Regions from separate parts of the Kurthia populi genome, predicted to be linked through region 2. Evidence: riboswitches for the same ligand, from Rfam matches in the RefSeq annotation. Region 2 holds a riboswitch; each other region holds the start of a gene.
The links. Region 2 has a riboswitch for S-adenosylmethionine ahead of ACFSY7_RS01285 (methionine ABC transporter ATP-binding protein). Riboswitches for the same ligand answer to the same signal wherever they lie in the genome.

Region 1 (7,976 bases), on a different contig from region 2:
GGTGACGTTTCTGTCATACCGTACACCGTTTTATATGGAATGCCAAATTTATGCGTGAATTTTTGAATCAGTGCGGGCGGTGATGCAGAGCCCCCTGCTGCGACCATTTCAAGTGATGACATATCTCGCGGTGTTTTTTCAAGTTCCTGTAGCACACCCATCCAAATTGTCGGAACACCTGCAGTGAATGTCACACGTTCTTCTTCAATTAAGTCAATCAATGTGTGCGACGTAAAGTTGGGCCCTGGTAACACCAGCTTTGCACCAAAGTTCACCGATGCAAACGGAATCCCCCATGCATTTACATGGAACATCGGCACGACCGGTAGTGCCACTGAACGCTCAGATAAGCCAAATGAATCGACTAACCCTAAATTAATGGCGTGTAGCACAAGCCCTCGGTGTGTATACACGACGCCCTTAGGGAAGCCTGTTGTGGCACTTGTATAACACATTGCGGCTGGTAAATTTTCATCTAAGTCTGTCGGGAATTGATAATCATCCGGTGCCTCAGCTAGTAACTTTTCATATGAATAAAGCGCACTAAACTGGCTTTCTGGTAAATCATCTGAGTCACTCATCACGACAATCTGTTTAACCGTTGTTAGTTTCGGTAGAATACGCTCAATCGTTTCAAATAAATCAATATCGACTAATAAAATTTCGTCCTGTGCATGATTAATAATGTATTCTAAGTGTTCATCTGCCAGCCGAATATTAATCATATGTAGCACTGCACCTGTACATGGCACTGCAAAATAAGCTTCTAAGTGGCGATGCTGATTCCACGCAAAGCTCCCTACCTTCATCCCTTTTGTCATCCCTATTTTTTCTAATGCTGACGCCAACTTACGTGTACGAGTCGCGAAATCTTTATACGTTAAGCGGTGAATCTTGTCCGCTGATGTACGTGATACGATTTCTTTATGCGGAAAGTACGTCTCGACCCGTTTTACAAAACCATTTAATACTAGTTGTGTATCCATCATCGTTAACCATCCCCCTAAGCATTGTTGTCAAGATTACCAAATCCTGTATAAAATAGTGTATAAAATTATTCGTTAAAAATCCAGAATTTTTAGAAAATATTTTATTTTTATAGAATTTTAATTAACTTATAGAGAAAATTTACGTTTTTTCTTTTGAGCCGTTTATCTTACGTTATAAAACGGGAACAAAAAACTATAGCAAGACAAAGGAGAGGTTTTTATGATGAATTATTTTGTTGTTGAAAATGCTGTACGTTTAAAGAATCAAGTTGATTTATTATTGAAAGAAGGCTTTGAACGAGACCAAATTTATGTTTTTTCACGGTATGAGGATCGCGCTGATGATATCGCCAAAGCATTACATATTTCACAGGTTGGCGTAGCCGAACAAGGTGTTATGAACAGTGTTAAAAATTTATTTACGTCCCGAGAATCTGAACTACGAACACAGCTCATGTCACTTGGCGTTACCGATGAGCAGGCAAACGCACTCGATGTACATTTGGATGCGGGGAAATTAGTCGTTGTGGCGACAAAATAAACAGTACTTTTAAGCAATCAAAAGAGGCTTTGACATACGCATAAAAACAACCGTTCATAATGAGCATAAGAAAAACCGGAATCGCGCTGTAGCGCGGTTCCGGTTTTTCGTTGCGAACACTAAAAAAGGAAAATGACGTGTTTTGTCCCAGCCTCTTTTTCAATTTATCGTTATGAAGCTGTGCGATATAATTTACGGCGTAATTTTTCAAGCATATCGACTGTCATTTTATCTAAATCATAGGCTGCTTTAAAGCCCCATTCCGCTTTTGCAGCACTATCATCTAAAGAATTTGGCCAACTATCTGCAATTGCCTGACGCGCTGGGTCGACATCGTAGTCCATCGTGAAGTTTGGCATTACTTTTTGAATTGATGCGGCGATTTGCTCTGGTGTAAAGCTCATCGCTGTAATATTGAATGCATTACGGTGAACGAGTGTGTTACTATCTGCTTCCATTAAATCAACAATCGCTTGCAGTGCATCTGGCATATACATCATATCCATATACGTACCTTCCGCAATATAAGATGTATAGTGACCTTTCTCTACAGCTTGATAATAAATGTCGACTGCATAATCTGTCGTACCACCACCCGGAGGCGTCACATTTGAAATTAAGCCTGGGAAACGGACACCGCGCGTATCCACGCCGAAATGCGTGTAATAGTAATCACATAGTAATTCACCCGCTACTTTATTGACGCCATACATCGTCGTTGGACGTTGTAGCGTATCTTGCGGTGTATTGTCCTTTGGTGTTGATGGACCAAATGCGCCGATTGAGCTTGGTGTGAAGAATTGTAGGTTTAATTTACGAGCCGTTTCAAGAGCGTTCATTAAGCCACCCATATTTAAGTTCCAGGCAAATACTGGATCTTTTTCAGCAGTGGCAGAAAGAAGAGCAGCCATATGCATTAATGTATCTGCGCCAAAAGCGTTTGCGATGTCATACATGCGTTCAGCATCCATGACATCAAGCACTTCAAATGGCCCCGAAGAGCTTACCGGTTTGCGAATATCTGTCGCAAGAACATTTTCTGTCCCATACTCCACACGCAACTTCTCTACTAGCTCTGAACCGATTTGACCACAAGCACCTGTTATCATGATTTTCTTCATTTCTTTTCCTCCTCTTACAGCTTACAAATGTATTTTCAGAAAACACATATATAAAATAAAAACAAATGTATTTTCTAGATGTACAAAAATATCTTTACAAACGCTGTTTTATCAATGTTTTTTGTTTTTTATATTATATAATGTATTCTTTAAGAAAACAATATTTGTATTCTCAAAAAACACATATTTTAAAAGACATAAGCATTTAGACGTAAAATAATTTAGTTTTAAAGGTAGGTAAATAGCATAGCATACATTAAGAAAACGCTTTCCTTTGGCAGGTATCCAACGTCACACTTTAGACATATTTTCATTTTTTACAAAAAAACGAGGCTGGGACATACGTATAAAAACAACCGTTCATATGAGCATAAGAAAAACCGGAACCGCGCTACAGCGCAGTTCCGGTTTTTCGTTGCGAACGCTAAAAAAGAAAATGACATGTTTTGTCCCAGCCATGCTTGTACTACATGTTATTTCTTTTTCATCCAGTCTGGTTTACCAAAGCCTTTAAATTCTGTATCGATTGTTTTTTCGAAATCTGCTGATTCAACTACGGCTTTAATATCTTTTGATAACTGTGAATTCTCGTCTGCCTCGCGTACTGCGACAACATTACGGAATTGATCTGGCATATCTTCTAAAAATACCGCATCTTCTAAGTTTAAGTTGGCTGCTAATGCGAAGTTTCCTGGGACACCCGCTAAATCAGATGTTTCGATTGCGCGTGGTAAGCCAGCCGCTTCGATTTCTTTAAACTCAAAGTTTTTCGGATTTTTCGTAATATCTTTTGTTGACGCGACTAATGGATCTACATCGTCGCTAATTTCGATTAAGCCTTGTTCTTTTAATGATTTCAGCGTACGTGCTAAGTTTGATGGGTCATTTGCAATTGAGATTTTAGCGCCTTCTGGTAATTCATCAATCGTTTTATATTTTTCAGAAAAGAAGCCCATTGGAGCTGTTGGCACGATAATTAATGCTTTTAATTTTGTATCATTTTCTTTATTGAAGTTTTCTAAGTATACAGAGTGCTGGAATAGGTTGGCATCAATATCGCCGTTATCTAATGCATTGTTTGGTTGGATATAATCACTGAATTCTTTTAATGTTACTTTGTAGCCTTTCTCCTCAAGACCTGGAACAATGGCCTTTTTCAGCATATCGCTATATGGACCGGCTGTTGCACCGATTGTAATTTCTTTTGATGTTGTTTCCTTGTCTGTATCTTTCGCGTCACCGCTACCACACGCCGCAAGTGCTGCGGTCACAATAACTAACAAAACTGCTACTAACCACTTTTTCATATTCAAATCCCCCTATTTTCTATTCACTTTTTTTGCTATCGTATCGCCCAAGATTTGTACAGCCTGAACGAGAATAACTAAAATAACAATCGTCGCAATCATAATCGTATCGTCATAGCGATAGTAACCGAAGCGAATCGCTAAGTCTCCGACACCACCGCCGCCGATTGTACCTGCCATCGCAGAGTACGCAATCAAGCTAATGATTGTCATCGTAATGCCTTGAATAATCCCTGATTTTGCTTCTGGTAATAATACTTCCTTGATGATTAACCAAGGAGAGGCACCTGCTGCGATTGCCGCTTCGATAACCCCCTTACTAATTTCTTTTAATGATGTTTCGACAAGTCGTGCGAAAAATGGAATGGCCGCAACAGATAACGAAACACTCACAGCGAGTGGACCTGTTGTGTCACCAATAAGCACTTTAGTTAACGGAATAAGTGCGACTAATAAAATAATGTATGGAATCGAGCGCACAAAGTTAATTACAAAACTTAACACATTATTGACGATGCGATTTACCTTTTTGCCGGAGTTACGTACGGCGAAAAACCCATGACTTGTGATGAATAATAATAAGCCAAGTGGCAACCCAATAACGAGTACGACTACTAATGAAATGCCGACCATTAATAGCGTTTGGCCAAAGGATGTCCAAATGTCTGGGAGCATCGATGTAAAATGAGCGAAATCAAACATATTACTGCACCTCCACTGTTACACCGCGAGATTCCATATACGTGATGGCGCGGTTAATATCTTGTCCGTCACCGATTAATTCCATGATGAAGATGCCGAGTGGACGCTCTTGTATGTACTCAATCGTACCGTGAAGGAAATTTCCTCGTACTTCAAATTGCTGTAGCATATCGGAAATAATTCCTTGCCCTGCGGTATCGCCCTTAAATAATACTTTGACGATAGTGCCATTAAATGTATGCATAATTTCTGATGGAATATCAAAGGACACAACACTGCCGATAAATTCCTGCGTTAATGGATTTGTTGGATTGGCAAAAATATCGTACACACTGCCATGCTCGACAACACGTCCGTTTTGCATAATTGCCATGCGGTCACAAATCTCTTTGACTACTTCCATCTCATGCGTAATTAAGACAATGGTGATACCAAGCTCACGATTAATTTTTTTCAATAATTTTAAAATGGCTGTCGTTGTCGTCGGGTCGAGTGCGGATGTGGCTTCATCACATAATAAAATCGTTGGTTCGTTCGCTAACGCTCTTGCGATACCTACACGTTGCTTTTGACCACCTGATAGCTGACCGGGAAAAACGTCCTTCTTATCAGACAGCCCAACCATTGTGAGTAGTTCCTTAATGCGCGCTTCGCGTTTGTCTTTTGCGACATTCGCAGCCTTTAATGAAAACTCAATATTTTCACCGACTGTCTTTTGGTCAATCAAGTGGAAATGCTGAAAAATCATACCGATTTTTAGGCGTGCCTGCCGTAGTTCTTTACCTGATAGTGTCATTAAATTTTGGCCATCAACTAAAATCTCACCATCTGTTGGCTGCTCCAATAAATTGATGCAACGTAATAATGAACTCTTCCCGGCACCAGAATATCCGACTATTCCGAATATTTCGCCGTCATTAATTGTAAGATTGACATTATCTACACCGATAACTTCTTTTTTCTTTGCTCGATATACTTTTGAGACATTGTTTATTTCAATCATGCGCATACCTCTTATTCTTGTAAAATTACTTTTTCAGAAAACAAAAAAGCGCCTTTCCTCTGAAAGACGCTTTCTATTATAAACGTTATTTATCTTTCAGAAATACATTCTGTAGGAATTAGCACCTTCCCATAATGGGGGTTGCTGGACATCATCGGGCCTATCCCTCCGTCGCTCTTGATAAATCCTAGTTATTTAGTTGTTTTTATGATTATGTCATCAATAGTATTTCTTTTTACGTCCATTGTCAATATATTTTCAGAAAAAAATTAATTTTTCAAAATATCTTGATATAGCTCTGGGCGACGGTCATCATACACGGGAATTTTTTTACGTACCTCGTCGACCTTATCAAAATCAACATCGACAATCGCTAGCTCTTCCTCTGCATCACCCGTCCATAACACTTCCCCCCATGGTTCAATCACCATTGAGTTGCCGTTAAAGTTTTCCGGCTTATGACTTGTACGATTTACCGCAACGATAAAGCATTGATTTTCAATCGCACGCGCTTGTAATAATGTTTTCCAATGATCAATGCGAGGTGTTGGCCACTGTGCCGAAACGAAAATGACCTTCGCACCGTTTAGCGCATGGAGGCGTAGCCATTCTGGAAAACGAATATCATAGCAAATGACACCCGCCGCATCTAAGTCACCTAATTTGAAATTATTTTGTCCTGAGCCCGCTGCTAAATATAAATGCTCATCCATCAAGCGGAATAAATGTGCTTTGTCGTATTCACCAACCTGCTCACCGTCTTTATTAAACACAAGCATCGTATTATAAAATTTGTCGCCTTTTTTCGTCGAAACAGAGCCACCAACGATATGAATGCCTAACTCCTTCGCAAGCTCACTTAAAAATTTCTTTGCGCGCTCACCATTTGGATCTGCTAGCTCGTCTAATTTTTTCAGTGCATAGCTTGAATTCCACATCTCTGGTAAAACAACGAGCTCTGCACCTTTTGCGTGTGCTTCGCGTACTAATTCATTTACGCGTGCATAGTTTTTTTCTACATCGCCTGTTGCGACTTTAAATTGAATACAGCCTAATTTCATCACGACACCACCTATAGACATTTTTCTGAAAAAGGTCTACTATGAGAATAATTTTCAGAATATTTCTTTCTATTATACAATAGATTATTTTTGGAGGCACCTACATGAAATTATCAAAAAAGATGCAACAACTTCCTGAGCAATTTTTCGCGAAGCTATCAAAAAATGTGGCAGAAGCAGTGGCAGAAGGACGCGATGTCATTAACTTAGGACAAGGGAACCCAGACCGTCCAACACCAACACATATTATTGAGGCGATGCAACAAGCAACCGCTGACCCTAGCATGCACAAATATTCACCATTTCGTGGTACAGTAGAGTTTAAAGAGGCAATCGCCACATTTTATAAACGTGAATACGATGTCGATATTGACCCTAATACGGAAGTCGCCATTTTATTCGGTGCCAAAGCAGGCTTAGTGGAATTGCCAATGGTTATGCTAGATGACGGTGATACGATGCTATTACCTGATCCAGGGTACCCTGATTATTTATCCGGTGTAGCACTAGCCAATATCCAATTTGAAACGATGCCACTAACGGCTGACAATCAGTTTTTACCGGACTACAATGCATTAACTCCGGCACAAAAACAGGCTGCAAAGCTTTTGTATATCAACTATCCAAACAATCCTACAGGCGCTGTTGCAACACCCGAATTTTTCGCTGAAACCGTCGCATTAGCCAAGGAGCATGATATTGCAGTGATGCATGATTTCGCCTATGGTTCACTTGGCTATGATGGCATTCGTCCACCAAGCTTCCTGCAAACCGCGGGCGCTAAAGAGATCGGTGTTGAATTTTATACGCTATCAAAAACGTATAATATGGCCGGCTGGCGCGTTGGCTTTGCAGTCGGAAATCGCGACATGATTGCTGGCTTAAATCTTATTCAGGACCATCTCTATTGCAGTCTATTCCCTGCTATTCAGCATGCCGGTGCCGTGGCGCTAACCTCCTCACAGCAATGTGTGACAGAGCAGCTAGCGATTTATGAATCGCGTCGTCATGCTTTAAAAGAGGCTGCCGCAAAAATCGGCTGGGATATTACCATTCCGGCTGGTAGCTTCTTTGCATGGCTACCTGTGCCAAATGGTATGACAAGCGAGGAATTTGCGGATGTACTGCTTGCTAAAGCCAATGTTGCCGTTGCTGCTGGTAATGGCTTTGGTGAGCACGGCGAGGGCTATGTTCGCGTCGGTTTACTCGTTGATGAGGCCCGTATTCACGAAGCAATGGAGCGCATCGCCAC
Region 2 (7,976 bases):
AAAATCGCGAGCTCAATCTCGCCTTTCTTGGTCCCGTACCGCAAAAAGATGAATTAATTAATACAAGAATTTTATTTACCGAAAATATTTCTGCACTTGTCCCTGAAAATCACCCACTTGCGGAGCGCCAGGAAATTCAGCTTGGTGATCTACGCAATGAGAACTTCGTGCTGTTCCCTGAGGATTATATTTTAAATAAAGTGGTCGTTGACGCCTGTAAATCAGTTGGCTTCACACCAAATATTTCATCCGAGGGAGAGGACATGGATGCCTTAAAAGGTCTTGTGGCCGCTGGTATAGGTATTACGCTACTACCTGAATCTGCATTCTATGATGCGACACCACGACGTACGGTGCGTCTATCACTTATCGAGCCACCATTTACACGTAATGTCGGTGTCATTTTCCCGAGTACGCGTGAACTGGCCCCGTCCGAGGAAATCTTCTTAGACTTCGTCGGCAACTTCTTCTCACGTCTTACACAATTCCGTTAATCAACATCCTTCTGAACAACTGCTCAGAAGGATTTTTTATACACAGAAAAGAAAGCGTTTCCAATAATTACAATATAATAGAAGAAACACAGAATGCTTTTTATTTTAACTTTAAAATATTTTGCGTTATACTACTTGCGAAAGCACTTTGAAAGGGGTTTTATACATGAATCGTTTGGACAATAAAGTGGCATTAATTACAGGTAGTGGTGCCGGCATCGGCAAAGAAATCGCGAAACGTTTTGCAGAGGAAGGCGCAAAAATCGTCATTGCAGATTTTAACGAAGCCGCGTTAACAGATACCGTTAAGGAACTACAAGCAGCAGGTCACGAAGCCTTTGGCGTGAAGGTGAATGTTGCAGTCGAGGAAGATGTACAGCGCATGATTGACGATGCAATCGGCCACTTCGGTCAACTTGATATTCTTGTAAACAATGCCGGTGTGAGCGATAATATGCAGGCTGCTGGTAATGTGACAGATGAGGTTTGGCAACGCGTTTTTGATATTAATGTAACGGGCGTGATGCGTGGTATTCGTAAAGTATTACCTCACTTCATAGAGCGCGGTAAAGGAACAATCGTTAATATGGCATCGATTTCAGGCTTATTTGGCGGCCGTGGCGGCTTAGGCTATACAGCGGCCAAACATGCGATTGTCGGCATGACAAAGAACGTAGCGTCGCAGTACGGCCCTCAAGGCATCCGTTGTAATGCGATTGCACCTGGACAAATCCAAACAGGTTTTGCGGCAAACATGGACCATATCGATAAATTTGGCATGGAAGTAGCGATTCGTGGAACAAACTTAATGCCACGTGCCGGTACAGTAGACGATGTCGCAAATATTGCGCTGTTCTTAGCATCGGATGAATCTGATTTAGTAAATGGTGTTGCACTAGCAGCAGACGCTGGCTGGAGCGCTTATTAGGCATAAAAAAGAGGCTAGAGCAAAACACGTCATGTTGCTTTTTTAGCATTCACAACGAAAAACCGGAACCGCACACAGCGCGATTCCGGTTTTTCTTATGTTCCTAGGAGCAATTGTTTTTACACATATGTCCCCGTCTCTTTTTTATGTTCTATTTATCTACAGGAACAACCGAGCCGTCCCATTCTTCTAAAATGAAGTCTTGAATTTCTTTAGAATGCAATACATCAACTAATTTTTTGATTGATTCATTGTCTTTGTCTTTTGCATTTACTGCAATTACGTTTACGTAATCAGAGTTAGAATCTTCAATCGCAATTGAATCTTTTGTTGGGTTTAAATCGGCATCAAGTGCATAGTTGGCATTGATAACAATCGCATCACCTTCGTCGTTATTATACGTTTGTACTAACATTTCCGGAGAAACCTTCGCTTCGATTTTTACGTTTTTCGGATTTTTGTCGATATCTTTAATTTCAGCAGCTGTTTTATCTACACCCTCTTTTAGCGTAATTAAGCCATTCGCTTCAAGTAATGATAAAATACGCCCTTGCTCTGCTACTGAGTTCGAGATGATAATTGTTGCGCCATCAGGTAATTCATCTAATGATTTGTATTTCTTAGAGTAAACAGCCATTGGTTCAACGTGAATACCACCTGCACTCACGATATCATATTTAGGATTGTCTTTTAATTGCTGATCTAGGTAAGGTTGATGTTGGAAGTAGTTCGCATCAATTTCTTCGTCAGCTAAGTTTTTATTCGGTAGTACATAGTCTTGATATGTTTTAATTTCTAAATCAACGCCTTCTTTTTCAAGAAGTGGTTTCGCTTCTTCTAAAATTTCAGCGTGTGGTACGTTAGATGCACCAACAACTAATTTCGTTTCTTTATCATCGCCTTTTGAATCGTCTGAACCACATGCTGCTAAACCAAGTGCTAATGATGCTGTTAATAAACTTGCTACTAATTTTTTAGATGTTTTCATACTCGTAAATCCCCTTTTCCCTCTTATATTTATTTATAGATGACGCAAATGCGTTATCGTTTATCAATTTTTGCTGTAATCAAGTCGCCGATAAATTGGATGATGAAGACGATGACCAAAATAAGCACCGTCGCCACTAATGTCACATCCGTACGGCTACGCTGGAAGCCATCCATGAAGGCTAGATTCCCTAAGCCACCCGCGCCGATAACACCCGCCATTGCTGTGTACCCGACAAGTGCTACCGCCGTTACCGTAATACCTGAAATTAATGCTGGTAACGCCTCTGGAATTAATACCTTTGTAATAATTGTCCATGTTTTCGCACCCATTGAGCGCGCTGCTTCAATCACACCTTTATCAATTTCACGTAAGCCAATTAAAACCATACGCGCATAGAATGGGGCTGCACCAATAATCAGTGCTGGTAACGCTGCATTCGCACCAAGCATTGTGCCTAGTAGGAATTTTGTAAATGGAATTAATAAAATAATTAAAATGATGAACGGGATCGAACGGAAAATGTTCACAACCGCACCTGTTAGCCAGTTTGCTAACTTGTTTGCCCATAACTGATGTGGACTTGTTAGGAATAATACAATCCCTAATACTAAACCAATAATAAACGTTAAGATTGTTGAAATAGCGGTCATGTAAAGTGTTTCTTCTGTAGCTATCCACATTTTTTCCCAATCGACGTTCGGAAATAAATTAGTCAACATCACTAATCACCTCCGATTTGATACCCTTATTTTCTAAATATTGAATCGCAGCTGCGACATCAGCATCTGAACCAGTCAACTGGACGATTAACGTGCCGTACGGGCCACTCTTCGTCGGTGAGATATTACCGTGTACGATATTGACGTCTACCGCAAACTTGCGAATAATTTCTGTAATGACAGGTTGCTCTGTTTGATCGCCTACAAAGAATAATTTAATTAACTGTCCTTCGCGGTAATCCTCTAGCATTTGTGCAACCGATTCTTTTTGACCCGTTGACGTTGCTTGCGTCACGAAACGTTTTGTAATCGGTGCTTGTGGGTTTTGGAATACTTCAAGAACATTCCCTTGCTCAACGACCTTCCCTTTCTCCATGACCGCCACACGATGACAAATCTTACGGATAACGTGCATCTCATGCGTAATCAGCACGATTGTTAAGCCTAATTTTTCATTGATGCTCACAAGTAAGTCTAAAATCGCATCCGTTGTTTCCGGGTCAAGTGCAGAGGTTGCTTCATCACAAAGCAGCACAGTTGGATTATTAGCAAGCGCGCGGGCGATGCCGACACGCTGCTTTTGACCGCCTGATAACTGCGATGGATACGCATCATCACGTCCCTCTAGCCCAACAAGTGCAATCAATTCTTTCACACGCTTTTCACGCGCATCCTTTTTCACTCCCGCAATCTCAAGTGGAAATGCGATGTTCTCCGCTACCGTACGTGACCATAATAAATTGAAATGTTGGAATACCATGCTGATATGATGACGCGCATTGCGTAGTGCATTGCCGCGTGCCTTTGAAATATTGACATCATTGACAAGCACGTCGCCTGATGTCGGCTTTTCTAAGCCGTTAAGTAAACGAATCATCGTACTTTTTCCGGCGCCACTGTATCCGATAATGCCGAAGATTTCTCGATCCTGAATTGTTAAACTCACATTATCGACAGCCGTTAGAGAACCATTCGCTGTTTTGTATTGTTTTGAAACATTATCTAACTGAATCACTGTCATTCCACCTTGTTCTAAAACTTTTGAACTCTCTGATTATTCAAATTCCAACAATTATACTATGCTTTGTCGTCGTCCAATTTAAACTGCTAAAAAAAATAAAACCCTTCTGTTTTTTAGAGCAACAGAAGGGTTTAACGTATCGTGTCAAACCGTTCTCTCATCTCCCAAAGTAATGACTTTGCGTGAATTGGCACCATATCACATACTGCGACGGTTGCCGGGCTTCATAGGGCACTTCCCTCCACCTCTCTAAATAAGAGTAACGACATAAGTTTTTATTTTATTGTTGGTTTCTACTTTAACACTCTGATATTTTTACGTCAATGACTTATTTAAAATTTTTTCATACAAATTTGGTACGGATTGAAATGCGTATACTTTATCGCGCACTTGCCCATTCTCTGAAATTAGTAGACATGGCACACTTTCAATCTCATAATCGTATGCAATTTGTTCCATATAATTTAGATTTGCCTTCCCCATTGGGATTTGTGGCAATACCTGCTCTGTGACGTCCATCATTTTAGACGCTACTGCACATGTGCCGCACATTGGCGTATATAAATAAAAAGCCGTGACGTCATGTTTTGTACGTTCTTGCTCCCATTCTTCGCGAGACCATTCTTTCATTACATGTCATTCCTTATCGTATTAAATAGGCGGGATTCACTTGAAAATCAGCTGCTGCTAGCACGAAAGCTAAATAATTTTGCGGTGTATGCTCGACTTGCTTATACGTTCGTCGCGTGTATAAATGCTCGGCATGAGGAAAATAATGCTGCACGAGCTTTCGCGCTTTCTCACCGGACTCATCCGCATCAAAAAACACATATAAGTCACTGTCCTCATACGGTGCAAGTAGCTCCTCTAGTCGGTCCTCACTTATCGTACCATTCGTACAAATAATTTCGACCACTTCATTTAGTATGGGCAAAATGCGTAGCTTATCTTGCTTTCCTTCAACGATTAACACCTTGTCTGTCACCATTTCTGCCACCTCCACAAGCTTCCCCGTCTTCTACTTTAGTTATACCACAGCGCATGCACTCTACACAAAAAAGAACTACCCCAGTTGAGGTAGCTCTTTGTGATGCTAATATTATTCAGCGATTGCTTCTTGATATTGTTCTGCAGTTAATAAACTTTCAACGTCTGCTTCATTTGCAGGTTCAACAACGACCATCCAAGCTTGCTCGTATGGCGATTCGTTTACTAGCTCTGGAGAATCTTCTAAGTTTTCGTTTACTTCTAGAATTTTACCAGCGATTGGTAAGTATAATTCAGAAACTGTTTTTACAGATTCTACACTACCGAATGATTCGCCAGCACCGATTTCGTCGCCTACTGCTGGTAGTTCAACGAATACGATATCGCCAAGTTCTGATTGTGCAAATTCAGTAATACCGATTACTGCTTTACCATCTTCTAATTTAACCCATTCGTGATCTTCTGTGTAACGTAAATTTGTTGGAACGCTCATTGTTTATTCCCTCCGTTTATGTAATTTCATCTTTATTGTGTCACGTTTTCCGCGTGTTGACAAGGGTAATTCCGAACTTTCTAAAGGTCATACATCTTGTTACAACAGCATTTCAAGCGATTTTTGGTCGTCCATAATGGACACTATTTGTACGCTTCGACAAATTCCTGCTCTTTAAAGCCTAAAGTTACTTTTTTACCGTCCGTAGTGAGAGGACGCTTGATTAACATACCATCTGACGCTAAAAGTGCTAATTGTTCGTCTTCTGACATATCTGCAAGCTTATCTTTCAATCCTAACTCACGATATTTCATGCCAGATGTATTGAAAAATTTCTTCAATGGAAGCCCACTTAGTTCATAAAACTTGCGTAACTCATCCTTCGTCGGTGTGTCTGTCGTAATGTCATATGCCGTAAAGTCGATGCCTTCATCTTTCAACCATTTTGACGCCTTTTTACATGTCGTACATTTTGGATAATGGTAAAACTGAATCGCCATTTTGTATGCGTACCCCCTTCTCGTTTCCTCTATTGTATAGACATTTGAAAGCCTTTGCAAATACGAAAAGAAAAAGGATAGACGCACCCACTGCATCTACCCTTCTCATTATTTACATGGCCTACAGTAATATGGGAGTATTGTGTAGTTGTCTTTCGGGTAAGGCCTCTTACTTCCATACCCGAGTCACTTACACGATGAATTTTTCAGCTGCAATTAATGCTTCTGCCGCTTGGCGTTTTAAGCGAATCGTTTTCTTCGGTGCATAACGACCAAATTTACGAAGTGCTGATAGCATCATACGTTGGTTGTCACCTGATGATGAGTTCACTAGCGTATCACGCGCTTCTGCTAAGATTGTTTCAAAGGCATCTTGGCTGAAGATTTCTGTATACAATAGCTTTTGAGCCGCTTTGTCTGCACCATCGCGGTCAATCGCTTTTTGCGTACGTAATACCGCTGATTCCATCGCGAATAATTGGTTCGCGATATTGGCGATATTCACAAGAATTTCTTGCTCATCTTCTAGCTTGTTACCATATTTAAGCGCTGCTGTCCCTGCCGCAAGTAACGCCACTTTTTTCGCCATTTTCACTAAATATTTTTCTTGTGCTAATGGTTCGTCTGCGATTTCTTCTGGTACCATACCTAAGATTTCTTGCTGCAGTGCTTGCGCTTGCTCAAGAAGCGGTAATTCGCCCTTCATCGCTTTCTTCATAAATGTACCTGGAACGATTAAACGGTTGATTTCGTTTGTTCCTTCGAAAATACGGTTGATACGAGAATCGCGGTAAATACGCTCTACTTCATATTCTGCCATGTAGCCGTAACCACCGTGCAGTTGTACCGCTTCATCCGCTACATAATCAAGTACTTCTGAACCAAAGACTTTGTTGATTGAGCACTCAATCGCATACTCTGCAATCGCTTCTGCAATCTTTTTACCGTCTTTTTTCTCTTCATCACTCATTTGACCCATATTGTCCTCAAAGTACCCAACTGTACGATAAATTAATGATTCAGAGGCATAGATTTGTGCCGCCATATTCGCTAATTTTTCCTTTGTTAAGTTGAATGAAGAAATGGGTGTATTGAATTGCTTACGTTCATTAACGTATTGAATCGTAATATCTAATGCGCGTTTTGACGAGCCAATTGTACCTACGCCTAATTTGTAGCGACCAATATTTAAAATATTGAACGCGATGATGTGGCCGCGACCTACTTCACCAAGTAAGTTTTCTACTGGCACTTCTACGTCCTCTAAAATAAGCGTACGTGTAGAAGATGATTTGATCCCCATTTTCTTCTCTTCCGCACCAGTTGATACGCCTGCAAATTCACGCTCTACGATAAATGCTGTGAATTTTTCACCATCAATTTTCGCGTATACAACGAATACATCCGCAAAGCCTGAGTTTGTAATCCATTGCTTTTCACCATTTAATACATAGTGCGTACCTGCTTCATTTAAGCGCGCAGTCGTTTTCGCACCGAGTGCATCACTACCTGAGCCTGGCTCTGTTAATGCGTATGCCGCGATTAATTCACCCGTTGCAAGCTTCGGTAAATAGCGTGATTTTTGCTCATCATTACCGAATAAGACGATTGGTAAAGACCCAATTCCCACATGTGCGCCGTGTGTAATGGAGAAGCCACCAACAACAGCCATCTTCTCTGTTACAAGAGCAGATGTGATTTTATCAAGCCCTAAGCCATCGTACTCTTCTGGTACGTCTACTGCTAATAGGCCAAGATCACCCGCTTTTTTCAGTAGGTTTACTGAATGCTCGAACTCGTGATTTTCTAAATTTGGGATCAACGGGAAGACATCGTTTTTCAC
Region 3 (7,976 bases), on a different contig from region 2:
TTCGCTCAACAACTAGGATTTGAGCAGCCAATTGCACATGGTATGTTATTAATGGCACTTGCAGAAGGCGCATGGCAACAGCGTTATGAGGTTTATCCAACAACAATGCGATGTCAATTTGTCTATCCAGTGCCTATTCCATCAGTGATTACTGTACGATTAACAAAAAAAGAAATACATGCTTATAATGCAGAACAACTCGTTTTGCATGTAGTATTTGAGGAGGAATGACAGAATGATTTTTATTACAGGTGCTACGCGTGGCATCGGCTTCGCTCTTGCAAAACAGTTTTCGCAGGAGCCTTTAATTTTACATGGATCATCTGAAAAATCGATTGCTCCCCTTCGTGATTTATTTCCACAAGCGCTCTGTCTGGCTGCAGATTTTTCAAATGAACTAGAAATTCAAGAGATGCTACGACAAATTAATCACTATACAGATACATTAACGGCAATTATTCATTGTGCAGGAAATACTAAAGATAAACGTGCGACTAATATGACATTAAAAGACTTTAATCATGTTTTTCATGTGCATGTGACGAGTTTTTTCCTTATAACAACCACCTTACAACCGTTATTAAAGCCAATGAGTGACGTGCTTGTTATGACTTCAACAGCTGGTTTATTCGGTTCACGAGGACAATTAAACTATAGCGCAGCAAAGGGCGCTCTAACAATGATGGCCTATACGTTAGCAGCAGAGTGGGAACCAGGAAAAATTCGTGTCAATGCGATTGCCCCTGCTGCTTTAACTGATATGACGCGTCCTGTAATTGCCTACTATAAACAGAAAAGTGAACAGCAACAAATTCCGTTCCCTGATTTTTGGCGTGTGGGATCAGCAGACGATGTAGCCTACTTTGTTAAAAAATTAGTTGCACGGACAGACTTTTTTACGGGCGAAGTGTTTGGCGTGAATGGTGAGAAGTATACACGCTATGCTGCAGACATGGTGAGGTGGTCCCCGTGTTAACCGTTGAAAACACTACATACTATCATACGCCAGGGCATGGTATCGAGAATCTCTGCTTCACCGTTTACGAGCAAGATTGTCTCGTCCTACTCGGAGCGAACGGGAGCGGGAAGTCAACGGTCCTATCGTTACTTGCAGGCCTTTTAACGCCACAATCTGGGAAAATACTGTATGAAGGGAATCCAGTTAAGCCAGGTGAAATCGGGATTGTCTTTCAGCATCCTGATGATCAGTTTATTACGACGTCAGTCATGGATGAAGTTATTTTTGGACTAGAAAATTTACAAGTGCCACGCGAGGAAATGACCGCCCGCGCTTATCAGGCATTAGATGAAGTTGGTATGCGCTGGGCTATAGAACGCCATCCAATGACGCTTTCTGGTGGCGAAAAACAACGTGTTGCATTAGTAGCTGTGCTAGCGATGCGCCCGAAAATTTTACTATTAGATGAAGTGACCGCTATGTTAGATTCCCATGCACGTAGTGATTTTTACACGCTACTAAAAACATTAAAAAAACGCTATACAATTGTTATGACGACGCATATTGTTGAAGAATATTTATTTGCAAATCGCGTTTGTTACTTGCAAAATCATCGTATCGTATTTGATGGAGACTTACCTGCATTTGCAGCACATTATCCGACATACGCAATGCCTTTTATCATTGAATTTCAAAGAACGTGTCATTTACCGATTTGCATTCAAACGTATGAGGAGTGTGTTAAACAAATATGGCCATCACTTTAAAGAATGTTACACTAGAGCGTTCATCACATGTTATTTTACGCGATGCTTCATTTCAATTTTCTGACAATAAATGGACGGCGATAGTAGGAGAAAACGGAGCAGGGAAATCAACGCTATTGCAAGCCATTCAACAATTTATACCGATACAGCAAGGCCATATTCATATAGACGGGAAAATAGGTTTTTTATTCCAACATGCAGATCAACAATTTTTCGAGTCAACGGTTGAGAAAGAATTACGTTTCGCTCCACGTCATTTTGGATGGTCTCGTGAAAAAACAGATGCAAAGATAGCGGAAGTGTTAAATCTTGTACAGCTAGATGCATCTATTTTACCGATGTTGCCTTATCAACTTAGTGGGGGACAAAAAAAGCGGTTAGCACTTGCTCTTGTATTTATGATGGAGCCAACTATTTTGCTAGCAGATGAACCAACAGCTGGACTTGATCCAGTGCAACGCGCACTAGTGCTGTCGATTTTGAAAAAATGGCAACAGCAAGGACATACGATTATTGCGATTACTCATGAATTAACGGATGTGTTAACTTTTGCAGATGATGTTTTGTTGATGGCTAAAGATGAGGCCCCTCAACTGTTTGAAACGGAGCAATTTTTCTTTGAGGTTCCAAAACGAAAAGGAGTTTATTTTCCACCACCTATTGCGATGTTTCACTTAATAGAACAACGCTTACAATCTCCGCTGCCACGCGCACGTTCAATGCCCGCACTCATCCAAATTATGAAAGAGGCGATACCTAATGGAACAAGTTATTCAATATGTAGCACGCACGTCCATTCTACATCGTCTTGATCCACGGACTAAAATAATAGGGTTAAGCTTTCTATTAATCGGTTTCACCCAAATTCACGAGTGGATACAACTTGTTTTTTCGGCATTCGTAGTCGGCTTGTTATATCATTTTGCACAAATCCCTTTTAGCTATGCGCTACATTCAATACGCCCATTACTTCTAATTTTATTGCTGACGTTGCTTTATCATAGTATGTTTTCAGGTATAACCTATTTAGCAGGATTTTTAATGGGCCTACATTATGTCCTTAAGCTTTTAATGATGATTTTAAGTGGTGTTTTATTAACAGCGACTACCAAACCACTTGAGCTTGCACTTGGACTTGAAACAATGTTGCGCCCTCTTGAAAAATGGCGTATTCCTGTTGGCCAATGGGCATTAATGATTGTTCTGGCATTACGCTTTTTCCCATTAATTATCGAAGAATGGGAACGGATTCGTCTAAGTCAACAGGCGAGAGGCATCACAATAAAACGGTTTAGACAACGGTTGTATAGCCCAGTGCAACAAGTGATTCCGCTACTCTTAGCACTCATTACACGAGCAGAACGGTTAAGCATTGCGATTGAAGCACGCGGATTTCGACAGGGGTTTAATCGAACACATTTTCATCTTCTTGCTTTTCAAAAAAAGGATGGTTACTGCATTTTATTTCCAATATTTGTATCAATCATTGTATTATTATTATAAGGAGTGACAATTATGAATCTTCGTGGTCAACTTGTAGATGAGCAAACACGCTGCGTCCACTATCATACAGCAAAGGATATTATCGCTATCAAAATGAAATGTTGTCATACATATTATCCATGCTATCAATGTCATGAGGAGGAAGCAGATCACCCGATTACACGATGGACAAAAATGGAGTGGGATGAAAAGGCAATTCTTTGTGGGCGTTGTCATGAAGAATTGTCGATTGCGACCTATTTAGCACATGATACATGTCCACATTGTCACGCTGCATGGAACCCTCGTTGTGAGGGGCATTACCACTTGTATTTTGAAATGGAGGAATGACGATGAACACACGGATTACAGAGCTTTTTGGAATTCAATTACCGATTATTCAAGGCGGCCTAGCCTATCTGGCCTATGCTGATTTAGCGGCTGCGGTTTCAAATGCGGGCGGATTAGGTCAGGTTACGGCGTTAAGTTTACCTGATCCGGAAGCACTGCGACGTGAAATTAAGCGTACGCGTTCACTGACGGATAAGCCTTTTGGTGTCAATTTTGCGATGGGGATGCACGGAACAGGTTATGAGGCGTTTATACAAGTAGCGATTGACGAGAAAGTGCCGGTTGTATCCATTACAGGTGGAAATCCCGCTACGGTTTTAGCGATGCTAGAAGGAACGGGTATTAAAAAGCTCGTACTTGTGGCGGGTGTGCGCCAAGCACAAAAGGCAGAGGAGCTTGGCGCCGATGCCGTCATCGTCGTAGGTCAAGAAGGCGGCGGCCATTTAGGACGTGATGACTTAGGCACAACGGTCCTTACACCACGCGTCGTTGATTCGGTTTCGATTCCTGTTATTGCTTCAGGTGGTTTAGCGGATGGTCGTGGTCTTGCGGCAGGACTTGCGCTCGGTGCGGAGGGTATTGAAATGGGTACGCGTTTTATTGCTACAAAGGAATGTGTCGATGCTTCGGACTATTACAAGCAACTTTTACTCGATAGCACAGAGCAAAATACTGTCGTCGTTAAACGTTCGATTGGTGGTCCTGCACGTGTTATTCATAATGCTTTTGCGGATGAAATTTTAGCCATTGAGCAACAGACACCGACCTATGAGGCATTAAAGGAACATATTAGCGGGCAAGCGAATCGCCGGTTAATCCATGATGGTGAGGAGAATGGTATGGCCTTTGCTGGACAGGTCATTGGCTTGATCGATGATGTGCCTACTGTGGCGGAATTATTTGCGCGCATCGAAGCGGAATATAAAGCAGTAGTAACGCGTTTTTCAGAAATTTCAAAATAATACTTGCAATTCCTAGCGGATTACTTTAATATAAGTATCAACAACTAAATCACTTTCTTATCAAGAGCGTTGGAGGGACTGGCCCATTGAAGACGCAGCAACAGACATTTTGTACTGTGCTAATTCCTGTAGCATCATTTGCTAAAAGATGAGAAGAGAACGGCATCCCATTTGACACCAACCTCTTCTTATCGAGAAGAGGTTTTTTTGTTACTTAAATCGAAAGGGAGATGAGGTATGACAACCACACAGCAATCGATTCAACAGGCACTATCACTTTTAAAGGAGCGTACATGGGTGGATTTAACGCATAGTTTTAGTGCCGATACCCCCCGCTTTAATGCCTTCTCGCCGCTTGAGAAGAAAACGTTATTCGATTATTCAGCAGGCTTTTTCGCACAACAATTTACCTTTGCAGGACAATATGGCACGCATATTGATGCGCCAGTTCATTTTGTTGAAGGCGGCCGCTATTTAAATGATATTACGTTAAAAGAGCTTGTATTACCGCTCGTTGTCATCGACGTTTCAACAGACGTCGCAAAAAATCCTGATTTTACGATTACCGTACGAGAAATCCTGTCATTTGAGGAACAGTACGGGGAAATCGATAGCGGCTCATTTGTCGCACTACGTACCGACTGGTCAAAGCGCATTGATGATAGCGACACATTTAATAATAAGGATGCAGACGATGTGGCTCATACGCCAGGCTGGTCTGTTGAAGCACTCCGTTTCTTATTTGAAGAGCGCCACATTCGCGCAGTCGGTCATGAAACCTTTGATACGGATTCAAGTGAGGAATTTTATAAAAATAAAGCGCTCAAGGCAGAGCTTTATGTGTTACAGCAAGATGCTTATCAGATTGAGTTGTTGACGAATTTAGATCAATTACCCGCTAAAGGCGCGGTCATATTCAATATCGTCGCAAAACCTGATAAAGCAACAGGATTTCCGGTACGCTCATTTGCGATACTACCGTAGCACTCATTCGTGCAAGACTCATTTGTCACTAAAAAGAGGATGGATTTTTCCATCCTCTTTTTTATTTGCTTCATTTGAAATGAACGAAATCTTCAGGAAGCGGGTTTTGGCTACGACATACTTAAAAATATGTGCCAATTCAGGACAATGGTCCGGTAAAATTTAAAACGTTTACTAACGATACCGCGTAATCTGTCAACAAAAACTGTTATTCCACGCCATCGTCAAAAATTATTATTATTTTCAACGCCCGAAAAAGCGCATTTTACGCTAGAAAGGGGTCTCTAAGGGTTCATTTTGCATAAAAAAGTACCGTTTTAGAGCGCTTGAAATACTACACGAACGAGCATCTCACATTATTTATTCAAAAAACGACAATCTGTACTGTGTAGCTCATTTATGCAGCTTGCTATGTGTGGAAACGTCCCTTTTATGCCTTAAAATACATAAAACACCCCCGCTAGAGGCGCTAAATATGCCTGTTTTTACAAATGACTTGTACAAACTAATAGTAGTTATCTACTTAGCTTTAGTAATTCTATATGTTTTTTCGTCATTCAATCAAATGCTTATTACATTTATAGGTGCATACACATATGAATGACACTTATTAAAAAATATGTCGTAGCCAAAAACCGCTCCTTGGGCATCTGACAATTTTTTGCGAACAAAAAAATGGTCCTGCAATGTTTGCAAGCCCATTTATAACTTAAGCATGTTCGTGACGCAAGCGCTTTTCTTCTTTTAATTCAGCGACGAGGACATCATGCTGTTTCGGATCGTATTCGTTTTCCCATTTCGCAACAACAACGGTTGCTACCGAGTTACCGATAATATTTGTAATGGCACGTGCTTCTGACATGAAGCGGTCAACACCAATTAAAAGGGCAATCCCTGCGACTGGAATCATTGGGAATGCGGCAAGTGTTGCAGCAAGAGTAATAAAGCCAGAGCCGGTTACACCAGCAGCCCCTTTAGAAGTCACCATTAAAATCAGTAGTAAATAAAGTTGTTGCCAAATGGATAGATGCACATCATATACTTGTGCGATAAACATTGCGGCCATTGATAAATAAATGGCGGTACCATCTAAGTTAAACGAATAACCTGTTGGTACAACAAGACCGACAACTTGTTTTGAACAGCCGAAGCGTTCTAATTTTTTCATAATGAGTGGTAGGGCAGATTCAGATGAAGAAGTCCCTAAAACAATTAATAATTCATTTTTAATATAGCTCAGGAATTTGAAAATATTGACGTTTGCGGCATATCGTAATACGAGACCTAAAATGACGATAACGAATAATGCCATTGTAATGTATACGCCAAGCATTAATTTTCCTAAGTTCCATAATGAACCCATACCGAAGTTGCCGATTGTATAGGCCATTGCACCAAATGCAGCAAGTGGTGAGAATTTCATTACCATCCCAACAATTTTGAAGAAAATTTGAGAGGCTTGCTCGCATAATGTAATAACTTGTTTCACTGGATCACCGATAGAAGCGGCTGCAAGGCCGAAGAATACCGCACAGACAAGCACTGGTAGTAACTCACCGTTCGCAATTGCTCCAAAGAAGTTTTCTGGTAACACACTCATAACGAATGCTTGAATACCATGATCTTGATTTGCAGCAGCCTTTGTATATTCACTAATATCTGCACCACTTGATTTAAGTGCATCTGTATTAACACCAACACCTGGTTTAATAATATGGACTACGATAAAGCCAATAGCAAGTGAAATCGTGGACATCACTTCGAAATAAATAAGTGCCTTTAAGCCGATACTGCCGACTTTTTTCATATCACCCATGCTACCAATACCCGTCACTACTGTTAGGAAGATAATTGGTGCAATAAGCATTTTGATCAATTTAATAAAGATATCTGCTAAAATTTTTAGCTGTGCGCCAAAACTTGGAAAAATCGCCCCTACGATAATCCCTAGGATAATGGCCAGCACCACTTGAACCGTTAAGTTACGTAAGTTGACTCTTTTCATACGTACACCCCTTTGTATGTAGTTAATAAAACGCTTACAAGACCTAATGTAGTACGAATTTCTGTGCTTGTGAATATTGTGGTCATAATGGTTTTTTTGGTCTTTTTGGTCTTTTGACTTTTCTGACAATGAAATATCTTCTCAAACGACAAAAAACCGCGATAAAGAATAGAATCTACTCTTTATCGCGGTTATATAATAGATGGAAATAAAAAGAGCCTGTACCATAACAGACTCTTACATTCATTATTTTACAACTGGAACGGCAGGAATTGAATCAAGTAAAGACTTGTGATTTTCTTTTAGTTTCGCTGTTAAATCTTCAATGTTTGCTAATGCTTTTTGGCGCTCTGATTTTTGCTCAGAAAGCGTTGTGTTGATTGCTTTTTCCCATTCTGTTTGCGCATTACGGATGTAATCCACGACAGCGTGGTTCGGTTTCCAAGATAATTCTTGCGCTTGCTCTG
Region 4 (7,976 bases), on a different contig from region 2:
TCTGCAGATGCGATGATTCAAGCCGCCAATGAAGGCTACGCTTCTGTACAAAATGCGGCAAATATGATGATGGAAATTGAAGAAACAATCGCGAACACAACTGGCACCGTTCAAAAGCTTGGGGACCGTTCTTCACAAATCACATCGATTATTCAAACAATTACAGAAATCGCAGATCAAACGAATTTATTAGCGCTTAATGCTTCAATTGAAGCAGCACGTGCAGGCGAAGCTGGCAAAGGCTTTTCAGTAGTAGCAGATGAAGTGCGAAATCTCGCTGAATCTTCACAGCAAGCAGCAAATGAAGTTGCTACGATGATTCATGCTATTCAGCGCGAGATCCATACCATTATTGAACAAAATGAAACCGGTGTTACGAAAGTCATTCAAGGTGTTAATTTAACAAATACAACGACGTCCTCTCTTGATATTATCGTGGCACAAACAAATGAAACACTTATGATTATTGATGATATGGCTCAAAAAATTGAAACATTTGAAAATCATAGTGAACATGTAACCCAAGCGTTTATTGAGGTAAATATAATCGCTGAGGAAAATGCGATGCAAGCTGAGGAGAATGCACAATCTGCTGAAGAAGGCGCCCGCTCTGTAGATGCAATTTATGATGCTGTTGAAAATTTATCTACGCAATCTAATGCACTTCAAAAAAAAATTGCAGCATTTAAAATTTCTTAGTTTTTTGAAACCTTCTCTTTCGAATCTCGTCCTGTTACAAGATTGCTCCACTAATGATAGGAAAGTATACACTTTCGCATATTTTAGTGGTATTATTGCCTAACAGGAGATGATTTAACATGAAATTAACAAAATACGTATTATCTTTAGGAGTACTAACTGCTTCTACATTAACAGTTGCAACACCATCTTTTGCTGCAACGACTACTGCAACAACAATGACGGGTACAGTTTTAAATCCTGTCACTGTTCGTGAAGCTGCTGATTTAAAAAGCGATTCACTTGGCGCACTTAAAAAAGGTGACAAAGTAATCGTTTATTCAACTGACAAAAATGGTTGGGTTCAAATCAAATTTAATGATAAAAAAGCATATATTTATAAAGAATACGTTAAAGTATCAACAACTACAGATGATAAAACACCAGCTACGACAACAAAATCATCAACGAAATATATTCAACAACCTGGTGCAAACGTTCGCCAAAAAGGCAATGTGTCATCGAAAATTCTTGGTAAATTAACACCTGGAACAAAAGTAACTGCTTATGGTACAACAAAAGATGGTTGGGTAAAAATCAAATATAATAACAGCACAGCTTATGTGTATAAAGATTATATTGGTGCAAAAAAACCTGCTACGACAACAAAGCCATCAACACCTGCAAACACAACGAAAAAAGGCTACAACTTACAAACAGCTAAAACGTATAAATACGCTCATAATGGCTCTAATGTAACCCTTTCTAGCAAAGGTAAAAAAACATCTTCAGGCTATACGGTATGGACAATGCACGATAGCAAAACAAACAAAACATCAACAGTTTATTTAAAAGAAGTAGCTAATAAAGGTCTTTACTATAAAAAAGCTGGCGAAAAAGCAGTGAAATTATTAAACTATCCTTTCGCAGTTGGTGACACGTATAAGAACGGCTCAATGACTTATAAAGTAACAGGCGTGAACAAAACAGTGACAACAAAAGCTGGTAAATTCACTAACACAATTACAGTTAAAGTTGGCAATGAAACGTATTATATTGCGCCAACAACAGGCGTTGTGAAAATCACAAAAGGCACAAAAACAGTATTCCAATTAAAAAGCGTTAAGTAATCTGCGCTACGCTATTTAAAAGAATCGCTTTTGCGGTTCTTTTTTTATGTAATTTTTAAACTAATAATCATATAATCGTTTTCTTTTTCTGATTTTTGTAATTTTTCAGATTTTATATTGTCACAATTGTCAATTAGTGTTAGAATTCCATTAATTGATTATATCTTATTAACTTAATAGATTTTCTTATCGAGAGAGATTGAGGGACGTGGCCCATTGACATCTCAGCAACCCCCATTGGAAGGTGCTACATCCGCGAAGACATAGTCTTACAGATAAGAAAGGACGTATTTTCAAGTGCCCCTTTCTACTGTGTAGATCGGGGTGTTTTTATTTTATTCATAAAGGATGATGACATATGACAACAATCGAAACAAAATTAGCACAGCTTGGTAATAATTCAGATGAACGCACCGGTGCAATTAATACACCCATTTATTTATCAACGGCCTATCGTCACCCAGGCCTTGGTCAATCAACAGGTTATGACTATACACGTACGAAAAACCCTACACGCGATGTTTTAGAAAGTGGCATTGCTGATTTAGAAGGTGGGACAGCTGGATTTGCCTGTAGTAGCGGTATGGCTGCTGTAGGACTTGTCTTCTCTTTATTTAAAGCGGGAGATGAAATAATCTATCCCGATGACTTATATGGAGGTACATATCGTTTAGCTAAGCAATATGAACAACAATACGATATAAAAGCGCATTTTAATCCATTCAAAGATATCAATGAAGTCGCAGCACTAATCAATGATAAAACAAAAGCAATTTTTATTGAAACACCTACAAACCCATTAATGCAAGAAATTTCAATTGAAGATTATGCAGTGCTTGCACATGAACATAATCTGTTGTTGATTGTCGATAATACATTTTTAACACCCTACTATCAACGTCCTATCGAGCTTGGTGCTGACATCGTTTTACATAGTGCCACGAAGTATATTGGCGGACACAATGATGTTCTAGCGGGCCTTGTTGTTGCAAAAGGTGAAGAATTAAGTGAACAACTATTTTTACAACATAATGCAAGTGGCGCAACACTTGGTGCCTTTGACTGTTGGTTATTAATTCGCGGTTTAAAAACACTTCATTTACGTATGAAACAGCATACGAAAAATGCCACTGCACTCGTAGAATTTTTAACTGCACAGCCAGAAGTGAAAGATGTCCTTTATGCTGGTCTTGGTGGCATGATTTCATTCCGCCTACAAAAAGCTGAGTGGGTACCAACATTTTTAGAAGGAATTGACCTCATTGCGTTCGCTGAGAGCCTTGGCGGCGTTGAAAGTTTTATCACCTACCCAACAACACAAACACACGCAGATATCCCTGAAGAAGAGCGTAATGCGCGAGGTGTAGATGCTTCACTCTTACGCTTCTCTGTTGGCTTAGAAGATGTCGACGATTTAACAGCAGACCTACAACGCGTTTTCGCAACATTAGAAGGAGTGACAACACATGACTAATCATAATGAAAACTTTGAAACAACTTTAATTACCGCTTCTACACGTGGTGATTACGAGACTAAGACAGGTGCAGTCAACATACCGATTTATGTATCTTCTACATTCGACCAAGAGCACTTTGATAGCTTTGGGCCATTTGACTATAGCCGTTCAGGCAACCCTACTCGTCAAGCACTTGAAAATACAATTGCTGAATTAGAACATGGTACACGCGGCTTCGCGTTTTCATCAGGCATCGCCGCAATCGCTTCTGCCCTGTTAACACTAAATGCAGGCGATCATATTGTCATTACTTCAGAGGTATATGGTGGAACATATCGCTTCGTCACGAAAGTATTACCAAAATACAATATTACACACACATTTGCAGACTTCTCTAACTTAACTGAAGTGGAAGCAGCCATTCAGGACAACACAAAAGTATTATACGCAGAAACACCTGCTAATCCTTTATTAGGCATTACAGATTTATCAGGGGTTATCGCCCTTGCTAAAAAATATCAGTTAAAAACATTTGTTGATAATACATTTATGACCCCACTTTATCAAAAGCCGCTTGATTTAGGTGCAGATGTTGTTCTTCATAGCGCCACAAAATTCCTTGGTGGACATAGTGATATCATCGCAGGTCTTGCTGTGACAAAAGATGAAGAAATCGGCAATGATATTTATTTCATGCAAAATTCAATGGGTGCCATTTTAGGTGCACAGGATTCCTTTTCGCTTATTCAAGGCATCAAGACATTGAATGCTCGCCTAACGCTAGAAAGCGCCTCTGCTGAGAAAATTGCGCATTTCCTTGAGGAAAGTGACTATGTTACAGCGGTTCACTACCCTGGTCTTACGTCACATCCAGGGCATACTACACACTTCAAGCAAGCCACAAGTGCAGGTGCAGTTCTTTCTTTTGAATTACCCTCAAAAGAATTTACAAAAGTATTTGTTGAAAATGTACAAATCCCTATTTTCGCTGTAAGTTTAGGTGGCGTAGAATCCATTCTTTCTTATCCTGTCACAATGAGTCATGCAGCAATACCAAAAGAAGAGCGCGATAAGCGTGGTATTACAGAAGGCTTATTACGCCTCTCTGTCGGCTTAGAAAATGTGGATGATTTAATCCAAGACTTTGAACAAGCATTTGCAAAAGCGGTAGAAGCAACAGCCGTAAAATAAAAATTCATACAAAAAACAGGAACCGCCAAAGCGATTCCTGTTTTTTTATAGAGACAATAGTTATTCAAAATGAGACAAATATTCGCCATATCCTTGTTGTTCTAATTCTGCTTTCGGCACAAAACGTAGTGCTGCTGAATTAATACAATAACGTAAGCCGCCTGATTCTACAGGACCATCCGGAAACACATGTCCTAAATGTGAATCGGCTTCTTTACTACGTACTTCCGTGCGCAGCATACCAAAGCGTGTATCTGTATTTTCAGTTAATGCATTGATTGGTTTTGTAAATGCCGGCCAACCACAACCCGAGTTGAATTTCTCTTTTGATGTAAATAAAGGTTCTCCTGATACAATATCAACATACAAACCTTCCTCAAAATGCTCATCAAATTCATTGCTGTACGGTGGCTCTGTACCTTCTTCTTGTGTTACATGATATTGCATATCTGTCAGCTCTTTTAAACGTTGTTCTTTATTTTTCATAAATATTCCCCCAATGTTGTTGTTGAAATGCGACACGTCCTGAGCCATGTGAATAACGCTCGTAATGCATCGGATTTTTTTTATAATACTGTTGATGATACGCTTCTGCCACATAAAAAGGCTTTGCAGGTAAAATCTTTACAACAATTGGCTGCTGAAATTTTCCAGAAGCTTGTAATGCATCTCTTGAGGCTTCTGCAATTTCTTTTTGTTTATCATCGTGGTAAAAAATAGACGTTTGATAACTGCCGCCGCGGTCATAAAACTGTCCTCCTGCATCCGTTGGGTCTATTAGCTTCCAATAAAGTTCTACTAATTTTTCATATGGATAAATAGCATCATCAAAAATTATTTGAACTGCTTCATAATGCCCTGTTGTCTCCGAACAAACTTGTTCATACGTTGGATTTTCAACTGTGCCACCTGTATACCCTGAAATAACAGCTTCAATTCCTGGTTGTTCATCAAATGGCTTCACCATACACCAAAAACAACCGCCAGCAAATGTTGCAACTTGTTTTGTCATCGCTCTCTACTCCTTCGATGGAATAATTACTTTTAACTCAATCTCATCATTATTTAAATCAAATTTTGTGGCACGAACATAGGCATCCGTCCCTTTTGAAACAGGCACTTCAATAGCATTCAAATTAATATATGCTTGATTCTCGCTCGGTTGAATCGTAATAAAATCCGGTAGTTTCCCTGAGTCTTTTACTAGTTTCAATGCCGTCTGTGTAGGAATATCTAGACGCCCGATAGCAATACTTGTCTGCTTTAAAATTAAATTACCTTTGTCATCAATTGACGGGTCAAAATCCATTGTCACTGGTAAGGTTGCCCCAAGAACACTCACCTTGCTCGTCAATGTAATATCTTTGTCTACAAACATTTTCATCAGCATTTGTGTATCTGCCGTTGCATCACTAATAAAATGATTCGCTAAGGTTTCAAAATCATCTGCTGTCGCTTTGACTGTCACTTCACTACCATTAATTTGGTTTAAATTCGTTGGAATAGCTTGGTCTTCACTTGAAGATGTCACCATGACAAATAATACAACAAGCGCAATAATAATAAGTGCTAGTAGTGTAAAGAAAGCCAATTTCCATTTATTTTTTATCATCGCTATTTCCCCCCATGTCCAAGTTTCCACTTGATAAACTATATAAATCTTCCTGTTCGAGTGTCGTTAAAATACGATGTTCCATTAAACGATATCCTTTTGCATTCGGATGGAAGTAATCATTATGATAAACACTATCATCATCCGAGACAAATAAATCATTAATTGGTACAAAAATCGCATAATGATTTTCCTGTTCGATAATCGTACGCATGACATCGTTATATTCCTTCATAATGATATCTGTTTGCCCTACATCATTTGTGTAAACCGTAAATGGATTATACACACCTATTGCAATAATGGGCACTTTCTTATTTTGTTCACGAATTGCTTGGAATATTTTCTCATAGCGCTTTTCGTACGAAGGTAACTCACGGTCAAAGTCTCCTTTATCAAGATTGCTCATATGAGACTTTACAATTTTCATAATATCATTGCCGCCAATTGTAAATGTAATAATATCAGCATTCTTTAATGTATCATCTAATTCGCCACTCTCAAGTTGCGCTAATAATTGATCGCTACGACGCCCTTTCTTTGCAGCATTCGTTACAGTAACACTTTTTACTCCATCCCATGTTTGCATTTCTTTTGCAAGACGTCCTACATACCCACCTTGATTTTTCTCATCGCCAACACCCTCAGTCAAGGAATCTCCTAAGGACACATAATGAATTGGCTTATCTTTGATATTCTTTTTATCGCTAAACGGCACCCAGCCACTGTCTTCTAATTGTGATGTAATATCACATGCACTAAGCACGCTAATTGATAGCACCATCACACATACTGCCCAAACCTTTCTCATACCCATCTCCCACTAAAAAAGTTGCCCCTATGGACAACTTTAATGTTACTACTAATTGCAGTGTTTTTAAACTAATGTGATGTGATTATTCTGCATAATAGCTTAAACCAATCGCACCGACACCTGTATGCGTACTAATGATTGGAGACGTCATATTAAATCGAACATCCTCAAACCCAATTTCATTTTTAAAGAACTCTAATAAGGGCTCTGTTAACGCTGGACTATCTGCGTGTTCTAAACCAATTCCTTTAATTGTTTTACCCGCTGTATCTTCTAAAAATTGCTTTTTCAACAACTTTAATACTTGTTTATGGCTGCGCACTTTTGCGAAGTTTTTTAATGCACCATCTTCTACTATTGCAACCGGCTTAATGTTTAGCAACGCACCAACCATACCCATTCCCTTACCGATACGGCCACCTTTAATTAAATTTTCGAGCGTATCAACGACAAGGTAGAGTTTCGTATTGTCACGAACCGTTTCAACACGAGCAACAATTTCATCTAATGATTTACCTTGTTGAGCCATTTTAGCAGCTTCTAACACTTGGAAACCTAAACCCCAAGATGTAAATTGCGAATCGATTACTTTCACATTAGCGATAGACGATTCACCAGCTGATTCAGCTGAACGTACGGTACCGCTTAATGTATGTGTAAGCGTTAATACCAGAACGTCATCTCCATCTTTTCCTAGTTCATTAAATAATTCTTCAAACACACCCATTGGTGGCTGTGAGCTTTTTGGCAATGCTTTTGCTTGCGACATTTTATCTAAAAATTGTGTAGGTGTTAAGTTTTCACCGTCTTGAAATGATTCTCCATCGATAAAAACTGTTAAAGGTACGACATGAATATCGTATTTTGCAATGTCTTGTTGTGTGATTCCACTTGTGGAATCCGTTACGACATGTACACGTTTCATAATTATTGACACATCCATTTCTACTGCTTGTGAAGCATTTCTGCTCGTCTTCTTTCTGTTATATCGTATTTTACTCGTTTTTGTCATGTGATACATGTGACAAACGTCAATATTTGGATAACAAAATTAGCGTCATAATAGATTTATAAAGAAAAAACAAAAGTAAATT

Region 1: linked by a shared signal. The riboswitch ahead of ACFSY7_RS00395 (methionine ABC transporter ATP-binding protein) and the one ahead of ACFSY7_RS01285 (methionine ABC transporter ATP-binding protein) in region 2 are both predicted to bind S-adenosylmethionine.
Region 3: linked by a shared signal. The riboswitch ahead of ACFSY7_RS15085 (cyclase family protein) and the one ahead of ACFSY7_RS01285 (methionine ABC transporter ATP-binding protein) in region 2 are both predicted to bind S-adenosylmethionine.
Region 4: linked by a shared signal. The riboswitch ahead of ACFSY7_RS17765 (methionine biosynthesis PLP-dependent protein) and the one ahead of ACFSY7_RS01285 (methionine ABC transporter ATP-binding protein) in region 2 are both predicted to bind S-adenosylmethionine.

Annotation. Positions count from the first base shown of each region.
Region 1 is NZ_JBHUOR010000002.1:77,176-85,151, reverse strand. It holds gene ACFSY7_RS00420 (long-chain fatty acid--CoA ligase) at 1-989, opposite strand, end outside; gene ACFSY7_RS00415 (general stress protein) at 1,210-1,530, shown strand; gene ACFSY7_RS00410 (L-threonine 3-dehydrogenase) at 1,701-2,651, opposite strand; gene ACFSY7_RS00405 (MetQ/NlpA family ABC transporter substrate-binding protein) at 3,125-3,958, opposite strand; gene ACFSY7_RS00400 (methionine ABC transporter permease) at 3,971-4,660, opposite strand; gene ACFSY7_RS00395 (methionine ABC transporter ATP-binding protein) at 4,662-5,663, opposite strand; SAM riboswitch class I at 5,750-5,850, opposite strand; gene ACFSY7_RS00390 (carbon-nitrogen family hydrolase) at 5,933-6,724, opposite strand; gene ACFSY7_RS00385 (pyridoxal phosphate-dependent aminotransferase) at 6,829-7,976, shown strand, end outside.
Region 2 is NZ_JBHUOR010000008.1:39,222-47,197, forward strand. It holds gene ACFSY7_RS01265 (LysR family transcriptional regulator) at 1-494, shown strand, start outside; gene ACFSY7_RS01270 (glucose 1-dehydrogenase) at 661-1,422, shown strand; gene ACFSY7_RS01275 (MetQ/NlpA family ABC transporter substrate-binding protein) at 1,574-2,410, opposite strand; gene ACFSY7_RS01280 (methionine ABC transporter permease) at 2,464-3,132, opposite strand; gene ACFSY7_RS01285 (methionine ABC transporter ATP-binding protein) at 3,122-4,147, opposite strand; SAM riboswitch class I at 4,308-4,413, opposite strand; gene ACFSY7_RS01290 (thioredoxin family protein) at 4,469-4,783, opposite strand; gene ACFSY7_RS01295 (toprim domain-containing protein) at 4,797-5,141, opposite strand; gene gcvH (glycine cleavage system protein GcvH) at 5,253-5,633, opposite strand; gene ACFSY7_RS01305 (arsenate reductase family protein) at 5,777-6,133, opposite strand; gene ACFSY7_RS01310 (acyl-CoA dehydrogenase family protein) at 6,324-7,976, opposite strand, start outside.
Region 3 is NZ_JBHUOR010000128.1:18,793-26,768, reverse strand. It holds gene ACFSY7_RS15120 (MaoC family dehydratase) at 1-231, shown strand, start outside; gene ACFSY7_RS15115 (SDR family NAD(P)-dependent oxidoreductase) at 236-976, shown strand; gene ACFSY7_RS15110 (energy-coupling factor ABC transporter ATP-binding protein) at 970-1,725, shown strand; gene ACFSY7_RS15105 (energy-coupling factor ABC transporter ATP-binding protein) at 1,710-2,537, shown strand; gene ACFSY7_RS15100 (energy-coupling factor transporter transmembrane component T family protein) at 2,485-3,228, shown strand; gene ACFSY7_RS15095 (CHY zinc finger protein) at 3,241-3,558, shown strand; gene ACFSY7_RS15090 (NAD(P)H-dependent flavin oxidoreductase) at 3,555-4,520, shown strand; SAM riboswitch class I at 4,575-4,675, shown strand; gene ACFSY7_RS15085 (cyclase family protein) at 4,758-5,504, shown strand; gene ACFSY7_RS15080 (dicarboxylate/amino acid:cation symporter) at 6,214-7,509, opposite strand; gene ACFSY7_RS15075 (PhaP protein) at 7,756-7,976, opposite strand, start outside.
Region 4 is NZ_JBHUOR010000138.1:8,220-16,195, reverse strand. It holds gene ACFSY7_RS17775 (methyl-accepting chemotaxis protein) at 1-699, shown strand, start outside; gene ACFSY7_RS17770 (SH3 domain-containing protein) at 819-1,808, shown strand; SAM riboswitch class I at 1,992-2,090, shown strand; gene ACFSY7_RS17765 (methionine biosynthesis PLP-dependent protein) at 2,167-3,282, shown strand; gene ACFSY7_RS17760 (PLP-dependent transferase) at 3,275-4,456, shown strand; gene msrB (peptide-methionine (R)-S-oxide reductase MsrB) at 4,517-4,942, opposite strand; gene msrA (peptide-methionine (S)-S-oxide reductase MsrA) at 4,932-5,468, opposite strand; gene ACFSY7_RS17745 (YpmS family protein) at 5,475-6,068, opposite strand; gene ACFSY7_RS17740 (SGNH/GDSL hydrolase family protein) at 6,055-6,879, opposite strand; gene ACFSY7_RS17735 (DegV family protein) at 6,965-7,807, opposite strand.